2 regions of the Streptomyces sp. NPDC091371 genome follow, and region 1 is predicted to be linked to the other one. Evidence: riboswitches for the same ligand, from Rfam matches in the RefSeq annotation. Region 1 holds a riboswitch; the other holds the start of a gene.

Region 1 (5,853 bases):
ACGGCGACCGGGATGGAGCCGAGGACCGGGTCCGGCCTGCTGGACCGGTACGTGAACCGGCTGATGCTGGGCGCCACCACCGACGAGGCCCTCACTGCGGCGCTGTTCAAGGTGGTCACCATGAGCAGCGCGCCCACCCACTGGCTGAGTCTCCCGGTCGCCTGGCACGTCCTGCGCGCCTCGGACCGGGGCGCCCTCCAGGGCCCCCCGCTGACCCCCGCCGAGCGGGCCGTCGCCGGCCTCACGCCGCCGGTGCCGGAGCCTCACCGGTGAGGAGCCTCAGCCGGCGGGTGAAGAAGGCCATCACCGCGCCCGCCGCGATCACCAGCGCGCCCTGCCACAGGAAGTTCAGGCTCTGGCCGATCACCGCGTCCAGCCGCGGCAGCTGCGCGCCGATGGCGTCGCCGGTCGCGGCGGCGAGGAACCAGACGCCCATCATCTGACTGGTGAAGGCGCGCGGGGCCAGCTTCGTGGTGACCGAGAGGCCCACCGGGTCGCGAACACCGGCGCGAGGACGATCACGAACAGGGCGGGCAGGGACTGGGTCCAGCTGGCCGGGACGTGCCACCCCAGCAGGCTCAGGTCGGTCTTCTGGGCGGCGAACAGGTTGAGCTCGTTGCCCATCTGGTCGTAGACCAGCCAGAACAGCGTCGCGGCCAGGAAGAGCCACACGTCGGCCCGCAGCCGGGTCTTCTCCACCTTCGTGACCCACGACCGCGAGGACCGTGAGCAGGGAGGTGATGCTGTCGATGTCGAGCGCGTGCCCGGCGGCCATCAGCGCGATCAGCACGGCCGTGAAGACCAGGCCGTACGAGGACGTGCGCCGCACCCTGGTCCGCTCGGCGGGGGTCAGCCGGACCACCGGCTCCTCGCGCAGCTGCCGGGAGAGCCTGCGGCCGCCCAGCACGTACTGGACCAGGCCGAGGGCCATGCCGACGGCGGCGGCGCCGAAGCCGAGGTGCCAGTCGACCTCCTCGCCGAGGTAGCCGACGAGCGGGGTGCTCCTCCGATCCGTTGATCACAACTTCGGCCGTGTCCTGGTGGCTGTGCCCTCGTTGTACGGGGCAGAACGGTCCGCCGCATGGAGGCCGACCCATGAGAATCCGCCCCGTGCCCAGGAAGCGACGCGGGGTCCCCGCCCCGTCCGGGTCCATACCGGGCGGAGAGCGTCCGGCGGGGCGGCTGCCCCAGTCACCGAATCGCCGCACCCAGCGGCGGCACAGGCGGCAGGCACCGCACACGATGAGCACCCGAGCCGCAACGAGCGGCGCGGCACGCGGCCCACAGCAGGCGTCCAAACCCTGCGCAGTACACGCCGCCTTCCGGGCAGACCTGAAACTGAACGGCCCGCGCAGGAAGACCTAAGCTCATCTGCGACGCTGAACCGCTCCCACAGCCAGGACGAGGGTGGCGAGCCCTCGATGGTGCCGCCCGTTCGCGCTCGGTCCGGGGCCGCAGGCCCCGGGTGTGTGTGCGGCGGGCTCCTGCTGCTGCATGTCCATCGATCCGTTCACATGTCCAGTGGAGCCTCGGCTCTACCGGACACGGATCGGCCTTTCGGCCCCTGCCGGGGGAAACGGGACGCCCCCGGACCGAAGGGCCCGGGGGCGTCCGTCGTACGCGCAGCGGTGCGGCGGGGGTCAGAGGTCCGCGAGGTCCAGCCCGGCCTGGGCGGCGGCCGCCTGGACGGTCTGCTCCAGCAGCACGGCGATGGTCATCGGGCCGACGCCGCCGGGGACCGGGGTGATCAGCGAGGCGCGGGCGGCGGCCGACTCGAAGTGGACGTCGCCGACGTTGCCCTCGTTGTAGCCCGCGTCGAGGACCACGGCGCCCGGCTTGATGTCCTCGCCCCGGATGAACTCGGCCTTGCCGACGGCGGCGACCAGCACGTCCGCCTGCCGCACGATCGAGGGGAGGTCCTGGGTGCGGGAGTGGCAGTACGTGACGGTCGCGTTCTGCTCCAGCAGCAGCATCCCGGCCGGCTTGCCCAGGATCGCGCTGCGGCCGACGACCACGGCGTGCTTCCCGGTGAGGTCCACGTCGTAGGCGGCGAGCAGGCGCATGATGCCGCCGGGGGTGCAGGAGACGAAGCCCGGCAGCCCGAAGCCCATGGCGGCGAAGGAGTGCATGGTGACCCCGTCGACGTCCTTGCCGGGGGCGATGGCCTCGAAGGCGGCGCGCTCGTCGATGTGGTGCGGGACGGGGTGCTGGAGCAGGATGCCGCTGATCTCCGGGTCCTCGGAGAGCGCGGTGAGGGCGGCGACCAGCTCCTCGGTGGTGGTCTCGGCCGGCAGCTCCACGTGGCGGGAGGTGATCCCGGCCTTGGCGCAGCGGTTCTGCTTCATCCGGACGTAGGTCACGGAGGCGGGGTCCTCGCCGACCAGCACGGTCGCGAGGCAGGGCGCGGTGCCGGTGCGCTCGGTGATCTTCGCCGCGTAGGCGGCGGTCTGCTCCGAGATGCTGCGGGCGAGGGCGGTGCCGTCCATCAGCCGGGCAGAGGCGGTGGCAGTGGCGGTGGCAGTCTGGGCAGTCGTCACGGGGTCTCCTGAACGTCGCTGCGGTACGCGGTCGCGGTTCGCGGTTCGCCCAGGCGCGCGGCAGTCGACGCACCGGAGTACGCCGGGCCGCTCCCCGGTGGTGATCCACCCGAACGCCAGTCACGGCCCGCGTCCACTGTAGTCGACATATCCGCTGGTTCACCGGTGCCCGACCTGCGACGATCGACATATGACGCGCACTTTCGACCATCTTGTGGCGGAGGCCGAGTCCGTCTCCGTGGACGGCTGGGACTTCTCGTGGCTCGACGGCCGGGCCACCGAGCAGCGCCCCTCCTGGGGCTACCAGGGGCTGCTCCGCGAGCGCCTGGCCCGCGTCCGGTCCGCCCTGGACATCCAGACGGGCGGCGGTGAGGTCCTCGCCGGGGCCGGCCCGCTGCCCCCGCTGACGGCGGCCACCGAGTCCTGGCCGCCCAACATCGACAAGGCGACCCGGCTGCTGCACCCGCTGGGCGCGGTCGTGGTCGCGGACTCCGACGAGCCGCCGCTGCCGTTCGGCGACGAGGCCTTCGAGCTCGTGGCCAGCCGGCATCCGGTGACGATCTGGTGGGACGAGATCGCGCGGGTGCTGACCCCCGGCGGCACCTACCTGTCCCAGCAGGTCGGTCCGGCGAGCGTCTTCGAGCTCGTCGAGTACTTCCTGGGCCGCCAGCCGGAGGAGGTCCGGCGTGGCCGGCACCCCGACGACGCCGTGGCCGACGCCACGAAGGCCGGCCTCGAAGTCGTCGACCTGCGCTCCGAACGGCTCCGTACGGAGTTCCACGACATCGGAGCCGTGATCTACTTTCTCCGGAAGGTGATCTGGATGGTGCCCGGCTTCACGGTCGGGCAGTACCGGGACCGGCTGCGCGAGCTCCACGAACGGATCGAGCGCGAAGGCCCGTTCGTGGCACATACCGCTCGTTTCCTCATCGAAGCCCGCAAAACGGACCGATGAGGGGGGTGGACGGTTTCACGCCGGACAGGTTGCCCGCCCACAGCGTGGCGCAGGTCACTCAATTCAGCGCGTAACGAATCGACTCGAGCGTGCGATGAACCGACAGGTGTCCTCGCGCGGCCCGGAATACAGACCCCCTCGGGTCTGTTTCCCAAGTTCGCGCGATGATGTCCCGCCGATCCCTTATTTGCTCGCAACGAGAGGCTTCTTGTGTCGCTCAGCCCGTCCCGTACGTTCCCTCCGGAGATCGCCGAATCGGAGGCCCTCGTCGCGCTCGTCGAGCGCGGCCGCGAGCAGGGTCACATCAACGGTGACGACGTGCGCCAGGCCTTCGAGGCCGGCCGCATCCCGGTGGACCAGTGGAAGCGGGTCCTGCGCAGCCTGAACCAGGTCCTGGACGAGGAGGGTGTCGCCCTCCACGTCAGCGCCGCTCCCGCCACGAAGGCCGCCGCCAAGAAGCCCCGCAAGGCGGCCGCCGCCCCGGCCCGCACGGTCGCCAAGAAGGCCGCCACCCCGCCGCGCCCCATCGGCGCGCGCAAGACGGCCGCCACCAGCACCCCGGCCACGGCCACGGCGATATCCGCTTCGCCGGCCGCTGCCGCCGCCGACGACGAGGTGACGTCCGACACGGTCGCCGCCGAGCCGAAGAAGCGCACGGTCAAGAAGGCCGCCGCGAAGAAGACCGCGGTCAAGAAGACGGCCGCCGCGAAGAAGACCACCGCCAAGGACGCCGACGAGGGCGAGAACCCGGCCGTCGAGGGCGAGGACTGGGCTGCCGAGGACCTCGTCGACGAGGCCGAGGAGGAGACCCCGAAGGCCGGCGCCGGGCAGGGCTTCGTGCTGTCCGACGACGACGAGGACGACGCCCCGGCGCAGACGGTCATGGTCGCCGGCGCCACCGCCGACCCGGTCAAGGACTACCTCAAGCTCATCGGCAAGGTGCCGCTCCTCAACGCCGAGCAGGAGGTCGAGCTCGCCAAGCGCATCGAGGCGGGCCTGTTCTCCGAGTACAAGCTCGAAGAGGAGGAGGACCACAAGCCCGCGTTCAAGCGCGAGCTGGAGATCCTCGTCGAGGACGGCCGCCGCGCCAAGAACCACCTCCTCGAGGCCAACCTCCGCCTCGTGGTCTCCCTCGCCAAGCGCTACACCGGCCGCGGCATGCTCTTCCTGGACCTGATCCAGGAAGGCAACGTCGGCCTGATCCGCGCCGTGGAGAAGTTCGACTACACCAAGGGCTTCAAGTTCTCCACGTACGCGACCTGGTGGATCCGCCAGGCGATCACGCGTGCCATGGCCGACCAGTCGCGCACCATCCGCATCCCCGTCCACATGGTCGAGATCATCAACAAGCTCGCCCGTGTGCAGCGGCAGATGCTCCAGGACCTCGGCCGCGAGCCCACTCCGGAGGAGCTGGGCAAGGAACTCGACATGACCCCCGAGAAGGTCATCGAGGTCCAGAAGTACGGCCGCGAGCCGATCTCCCTGCACACCCCCCTGGGTGAGGAGGGCGACAGCGAGTTCGGTGACCTCATCGAGGACTCCGAGGCGGTCGTGCCGGCCGACGCGGTGTCCTTCACCTTCCTCCAGGAGCAGCTCCAGTCCATCCTGGGGACGCTCTCGGAGCGCGAGGCGGGCGTGGTCTCCATGCGCTACGGCCTCAACGACGGCCAGCCGAAGACGCTGGACGAGATCGGCCGCGTGTACGGGGTCACCCGTGAGCGCATCCGCCAGATCGAGTCCAAGACCATGTCGAAGCTGCGCCACCCGTCGCGCTCGCAGGTGCTGCGCGACTACCTCGACTGAGCCGGCCCCCGGCACACGACGCCCCCGCTCCGCCGATCGCAGGCGGGGCGGGGGCGTCGCCGTTGTCCGGGCGCTCAGGTCAGGCGGAAGACCGGCCCCCGCGGCATGAACGGCAGGGCGGACCCCTGCGGGATCAGGAAGGCGTGCTCGCGCCGGATCCGCAGGGTGTCGCACCAGCCGTCCGTGATCACCAGGACCGGGGCCCCGGGCGGGAAGTCCTCCGCCCGCTGGAGCAGGTCGATGCCCGGTTGCAGCACGGTGCCGCCGCGGCCGCGGACCCTGACCCGGCCGGCGATCTCGGTGGGCGGCAGATAGCCCGCGTCGTACGCCGCCGCGTCGCAGAACACGACCCGGGCGGCCGGTACGTCCCGGGCCTGCGCGTACGAGGCGATGGCGCCCAGTGCCTTGCCGAGCAGGGCGGTGTCCATCGAGCCCGAGGTGTCCAGCACCACCCCGAAGGTGCAGCGGGCCACCTCCTCGGGCGGGAAGTACCGGCCGGCGCGCGGGATGTCCGGGGTGGACGCCTGGCGGCGCGCGGGACGGGCGAACGACCGTACC
Region 2 (5,853 bases), on a different contig from region 1:
ATCAGAAGCCATGGCCCCATTCTCTCAGGTGCGGGGGCGGGCTCGGGCCCGCCGCTGGCCGGAACCTTCCGTGGCCGCAGGCCCGCGGGGCGGCCGGCCACCGCCGGATGCCGGGGCCCGTCCCGGTACCCGGCGGTAGCGCGGTGGCCGGATCTCACCCCGACCGAGCGGCCGCCGCCGAGTGGGCCGGGGCCCAGCCGCTGCGCGGGGGCTGGATTTGGCTGCTGTCGTCCGCCAGGTGCGGCTGGATTACCCGTAGGGCAATTCCAGCCCCTCCGGCGTTTGAGGAGCGGGGGTCCGGGGGCAGAGCCCCCGGCAACGGCGCCGCGGGTCAGGACAGGGGGAGGCCCGGGGCCGGGAAGTCGGCCATCAAGGCCGTGACCTCGGCCCTGATCGCCCCGAGCTCGGCCTCGTCCCCCTTCGCCGCGGCCGCGACGGCCCGGGAGATCCACTCCGCGACCACCGGCATGTGCTCGGCCCCCAGGCCCCGGGAGGTCAGCGACGGCGTGCCGATCCGGATCCCCGAGGGGTCGAACGGCTTGCGCGTGTCGAAGGGGACGGTGTTGTAGTTGACCACGATGCCCGCCCGGTCCAGGGCCTTGGCCGCGACCTTGCCCGGAACCCCGCGCGAGGTGAGGTCCAGCAGGATCAGGTGGTTGTCCGTACCGCCCGAGACCAGGTCGAAGCCCCGCTCCAGCAGGGCCGCCGCCAGCGCCTTCGCGTTGGCGACGACCGCGTGGGCGTACGAGACGAAGGACGGCTGCGCGGCCTCGTGGAGCGCCACCGCGATGCCGGCCGTGGTCTGGTTGTGCGGCCCGCCCTGCAGGCCCGGGAAGACCGCCTTGTCGATGGCCTTCGCGTGCTCCTCCCGGCACATCAGCATCGCGCCGCGCGGACCCCGCAGGGTCTTGTGCGTGGTCGTGGAGATGACGTCCACGTGCCCCGCCGGGGACGGGTGCGCGCCGCCCGCGATCAGGCCCGCGATGTGCGCCACGTCCGCGACCAGGATCGAGCCCGCCTCCTCGGCGATCGACGCGAAGGCCGCGAAGTCGATCGTGCGCGGGAGGGCGGTACCGCCACAGAAGATGATCTTCGGCCGCTCGGCGAGGGCCAGCTCGCGCACCGCGTCGTAGTCGATCAGGCCGGTGTCCGCCTGGACGCCGTACTGGACGCCCCGGAACCACGAGCCCGTCGCCGAGACGCCCCAGCCGTGGGTGAGGTGCCCGCCCATCGGCAGGGCCATGCCCATCACCGTGTCGCCGGGCTTCGCGAAGGCCAGGTAGACGGCGAGGTTCGCCGGGGAGCCCGAGTACGGCTGCACGTTCGCGTGGTCCACGCCGAACAGGCCCTTGGCCCGCTCGATCGCCAGGGCCTCGACGCGGTCGATGTTCTGCTGGCCCTCGTAGTAGCGGCGGCCCGGGTAGCCCTCGCTGTACTTGTTCTGCAGCACGGTGCCGGAGGCTTCGAGGACGGCGGCGGAGACGTAGTTCTCGCTGGGAATCAGGCGCAGCGTCTCGGCCTGAAGGGTCTCCTCCGCCGCGACGAAGGACGCCAGTTCGGGGTCGGTCGCGAGAAGGGCGGGATGACGGTGGTTCGCGCTCATGGCGGCTCCTCCGGGGTCGATTTCGTATCTCGTCCCCGCGAGGCCCAGGCGAGCGGCCCTGTGTGCGGTCGTACGCGCACGACTCCCCCGGAGTTGGTTCTCCGTACGCCAGTCGCCGTGCGTACCGCCCACCTTAGCGGGCGCGCCACGAGAAAGGTTTCTCCGTCCGGTATACGAGCGAGGATGGAAAGTGACGCCACCCTCGTCACAGGCCTGACGGACGATCGGAGACCCCGTGTCGACAACTGCTGATGCCATCCGTTCCGCCGACGCGCACAGCGCGCACAACTACCACCCGCTGCCCGTCGTCGTCGCCTCCGCGGAAGGCGCGTGGATGACCGACGTGGAGGGCCGCCGCTACCTCGACATGCTCGCCGGCTATTCGGCCCTCAACTTCGGGCACGGACACCGCCGGCTGCTCGACGCCGCCCACGCCCAGCTGGAGCGGGTCACTCTCACTTCGCGCGCCTTCCACCACGACCGGTTCGCCGAGTTCTGCACCGAGCTCGCCGAGCTGTGCGGCAAGGACATGGTGCTGCCCATGAACACGGGCGCGGAGGCCGTGGAGACGGCCGTGAAGACGGCCCGCAAGTGGGGCTACGAGGTCAAGGGCGTCCCGGACGGGCACGCCAAGATCGTGGTCGCCGCCGACAACTTCCACGGCCGGACCACCACCATCGTCTCCTTCTCCACGGACCACGAGGCCCGCGACCACTTCGGCCCGTACACCCCGGGCTTCGAGATCGTCCCGTACGGCGACCTCACCGCGCTCGCCCACGCCGTCACCGAGAACACCGTCGCCGTGCTGCTGGAGCCGATCCAGGGCGAGGCGGGGGTCCTGGTGCCGCCCGCCGGATACCTGCGGGGCGTACGGGAGCTCACGCGCGAGCGGAACGTCCTGTTCATGGCGGACGAGATCCAGTCGGGCCTCGGCCGGACCGGGAAGACCTTCGCGTGCGACCACGAGGGGGTCGTCCCGGACCTCTACGTCCTGGGCAAGGCGCTCGGCGGCGGCGTGGTGCCGGTGTCGGCCGTCGTCGGCGACCGGGACGTGCTCGGGGTGTTCAAGCCCGGCGAACACGGGTCCACCTTCGGCGGGAACCCGCTCGCCTGCGCCGTGGCCCTGGAGGTGATCGCGATGCTGCGCACCGGCGAGTACCAGCAGCGCGCCGCCGAGCTCGGCGACCACCTGCACCGGGAGCTGAACCTGCTGGTCGGCGGGGGCGCGGTGACCGCCGTACGCGGGCGCGGGCTGTGGGCGGGCGTCGACATCGACCCCGCGCTCGGGACGGGCCGGGACATCTCCGAGAAGCTGATGGAGCTGGGGGTGCTGGTGAAGGACACCCACGGGTCGACGATCCGCATCGCCCCGCCGCTGGTGATCAGCAAGGAGGACCTGGACTGGGGGCTGGACCAGCTCAGGTCGGTGCTGTCCGCGTAGCCGCCGCTACAGGATCACGTGGGGCAGGAACCGGGCGTACTCGTCCGTGACCGGCCCCGCCGATTCGCGGATGCCGAGCCCCGCCGCCTCGTCCTCGACGACCCACGCGCCGAGCACCACCCGGTTGCCGTCGAAGTCAGGCAGCGGGGCCAGGCCCTGGAAGCAGTACCGCTCGTCCGGGTCCGGTACGAACGCCTCGCCGCCGGCCTCGTGGAGGGTGACGCCGGCGCCCTCGCGGCCCAGCAGCGGCTTCGCGACGTAACCGGTGGTGCTTGCGAGCTCGTGCGGGCCGTCGAGGTAGGCGGGCAGCAGGTTCGGGTGCTCCGGGAAGAGCTCCCAGAGGACCGCGAGCAGGGCCTTGTTGGAGAGCAGCATCTTCCACAGCGGCTCGATCCAGCAGGTGGTGCCGCTGCCGCCGCCGAGGTCGTACGTGCCGAGGACCATGGGGCCGAACTCGTCCGTGGCCAGCCACTCCCACGGGTAGAGCTTGAAACAGCCGCGGATGAAGCGGAGCTTGTCGTCCACGAACCGGCCGGAGAGGCTGTCCCAGCCGATCTGCTCGACGGACAGGGCGTGCGTGTCGATGCCGGCCTGTTCGGCGGTCTCCTGGAGGTAGGCGACCGTCATCAGGTCCTCGCCGAGCTCGTCGGTCTCGGAGTGCGCGAAGTGCAGCGGGCCGGGCGGCAGCAGTTCGGCCTGCCGGCGCCAGGCGTCGACGAGCCGCTCGTGGAGGGAGTTCCACTGGTCGGCGCCGGGGAAGCGCTCCTCCATCCAGAACCACTGCGGGCTCGCCGCCTCCACGAGGGAGGTCGGGGTGTCGGCGTTGTACTCCAGCAGCTTGGCGGGGCTGCCGGTGCCGTCGTAGCGCAGGTCGAAGCGGCCGTAGAGGGAGGGCTGTTCGGCGCGCCGCCGCCAGGACTCGGCGACGAGCCCGGCGAGGCGGGGGTCGGTGATGCCGAGGTCGGCGAAGCGGTCGTTGTCGACGATGTGCGCGGCCGCGGCCAGGCACATGGCGTGCAGCTCCTCGACGACGTTCTCCAGGGCCTCCACCTCGGGGAGGGAGAAGGAGTAGTACGCGCTCTCGTCCCAGTAGGGGCGCAGGGAGTCGTCGGGGTAGCGGGTCAGGGGGTAGATCAGGCCCTGTTCCTCGACGGTCTTCTGCCAGTCGGGCCGGGGCTCGATGGTGTGCCGCTTCATGTCCCGTGTTCCTCGCCCTGTCGCTCAGCCGCCGGAGGAACCGGAGCTGCTGTGGCCGCCGATGCCGCCCCGGGTGACGGCGGACTTGTCGAAGCTGCCGCCGCTGACCTTGCCCGCGGTGACGTAGCCGCCGTAGTAGTAGGAGCCGCGGCCGCCGCTCTTGCACTCCTTGTTGTTCAGGTGCTCCAGAGTGGAGCGGGACGCGCAGCGCTTGTCCGGCTCGTTGCTGCTGCCGCAGGCCACGAGCGTGGCCGCGAGCAGGCCCATGCCGCCGAGGGCGACCGCGCCGGAGCGCATGCGGCGCTGGTTGGTGTTGCTGCTGTCCATTTGTTGTGCTCCCCCTGGGACCCGGCGTACTGCGGGACAGATTGAAGTGCTCTCCCGGCAGCCGGGACGAGCGCGAGGCCCATCCGGTACAGGTGCAAGGCGTTCCGGGCCGCGTTGTGGTCGGCATTACCGGACCAGCCGCAGTCGGGGTTCTTGCACACGAACACAGCCTGGGACTCCCGGCTGCCGGGTGTGATGAAACCACACGCGGAGCAGCGCTGGGAGGTGCCGGGGCGGGAACCTTGTGCAGGGTGCCACCGCGCCGGACGGCCTTGTACGTCAGCAGCTCGACCGTGCGACCCCATGCCTCACCGCTGATGGAGCGGTTGAGTCCGGATTTCTGCGCGACGTTCTTCCCCGGCCGCTCAAGGGTTCCCCTGGCGGACTTGACCATGTTCGTGATGGTCAGGTTCTCCACCACGATCACACTCTACTTCGCGGCGATATCGGTGGTGATCTGGTGCTGCCAGTCCTGGCGCCTGCGCTTGGCTCTCGCGCGAAGCTGCTGGATCTGGTCGTAGGTGCGGTGCAGCCGCCGGGAGGCCTTCTCCCCGCGCTTGCGGGAACTCTTGCGGTGCGCAGCCCGCTGCTCCAGCCGGAGGGCCGAGTGCGTCCTTGACCAGCCGAGCCCCGGCGATCCTGTTCTCACCGTTGGCGCGCTTACCCACGGGCAGGTTCTTGGTCCATCGGAACCGAACCCGGCCGACCTTGGGGATGTTGACCACGCCCCAGCGCCGGTGGACGCGGGTGATGTTCAGGTGACGGCCCTGCGGGATGTCCACGGACATCACCGTCCGCAACCGGGCCTTGAAGTCAGGCGCGTCGGCGCGACCTTCCCAGCAGTTCTTCCACGCCTGGAAGTACGTCTTCAGTACAGCCTGCGCCGCCTGCGCCGGGAGGGCGCCGAGCCAGTCGATCTCTTTGCGCGCCTGGCGTATCGCAGTGTCGGCTGCCGCCAGGGAACGCTTCTCCTTGGGGAGCATCGTCCACCAGTCATGCAGGCTGTTCCACACGGTGCGGGCCGCGTGCGCCTGGTCATCCATGAGCCGAGCCTGGGCAGAGGTCAGCGCCAGTCGGGCACGATGCCCGAACTGTCGCTTCTCATACACAAGTTCCACACTCACACGGCAAAGCTATCGTTCGCCGTATATCACTACAAAGCCCTCCACCGCCGTAGGCCAGTGGCGAGAACAGAGGTAGAGCGGCGGCCCGTGGGGACGGAATCCGGCCGTCGTGAGATCTGTGACCTAGAGTCAGTTCGTGCTCATTGGGATGATTTGCGCAC

Evidence for each region. A riboswitch is a leader RNA that binds a small molecule or an ion and turns the genes downstream of it on or off. The one in region 1 is predicted to bind ZMP and ZTP.
Region 2: linked by a shared signal. The riboswitch ahead of glyA (serine hydroxymethyltransferase) and the one ahead of AB0O21_RS15450 (bifunctional 5,10-methylenetetrahydrofolate dehydrogenase/5,10-methenyltetrahydrofolate cyclohydrolase) in region 1 are both predicted to bind ZMP and ZTP.

The regions. Positions count from the first base shown of each region.
Region 1 covers NZ_JBFBFP010000011.1:123,462-129,314, reverse strand. Annotated here, with positions in the region: gene AB0O21_RS15470 (FAD-dependent oxidoreductase) at 1-273, shown strand, start outside; gene AB0O21_RS15465 (hypothetical protein) at 242-439, opposite strand; gene AB0O21_RS15460 (hypothetical protein) at 436-699, opposite strand; gene AB0O21_RS15455 (hypothetical protein) at 726-986, shown strand; gene AB0O21_RS15450 (bifunctional 5,10-methylenetetrahydrofolate dehydrogenase/5,10-methenyltetrahydrofolate cyclohydrolase) at 1,641-2,486, opposite strand; ZMP/ZTP riboswitch at 2,578-2,671, opposite strand; gene AB0O21_RS15445 (methyltransferase domain-containing protein) at 2,728-3,492, shown strand; gene AB0O21_RS15440 (RNA polymerase sigma factor) at 3,703-5,295, shown strand; gene AB0O21_RS15435 (hypothetical protein) at 5,370-5,853, opposite strand, start outside.
Region 2 covers NZ_JBFBFP010000017.1:77,466-83,318, reverse strand. Annotated here, with positions in the region: gene trpS (tryptophan--tRNA ligase) at 1-12, opposite strand, end outside; gene glyA (serine hydroxymethyltransferase) at 332-1,603, opposite strand; ZMP/ZTP riboswitch at 1,639-1,729, opposite strand; gene rocD (ornithine--oxo-acid transaminase) at 1,839-3,044, shown strand; gene AB0O21_RS20160 (glutathionylspermidine synthase family protein) at 3,051-4,241, opposite strand; gene AB0O21_RS20155 (hypothetical protein) at 4,266-4,568, opposite strand; partial or broken gene AB0O21_RS20150 (transposase) at 4,613-5,611, opposite strand; gene AB0O21_RS20145 (hypothetical protein) at 5,841-5,853, shown strand, end outside.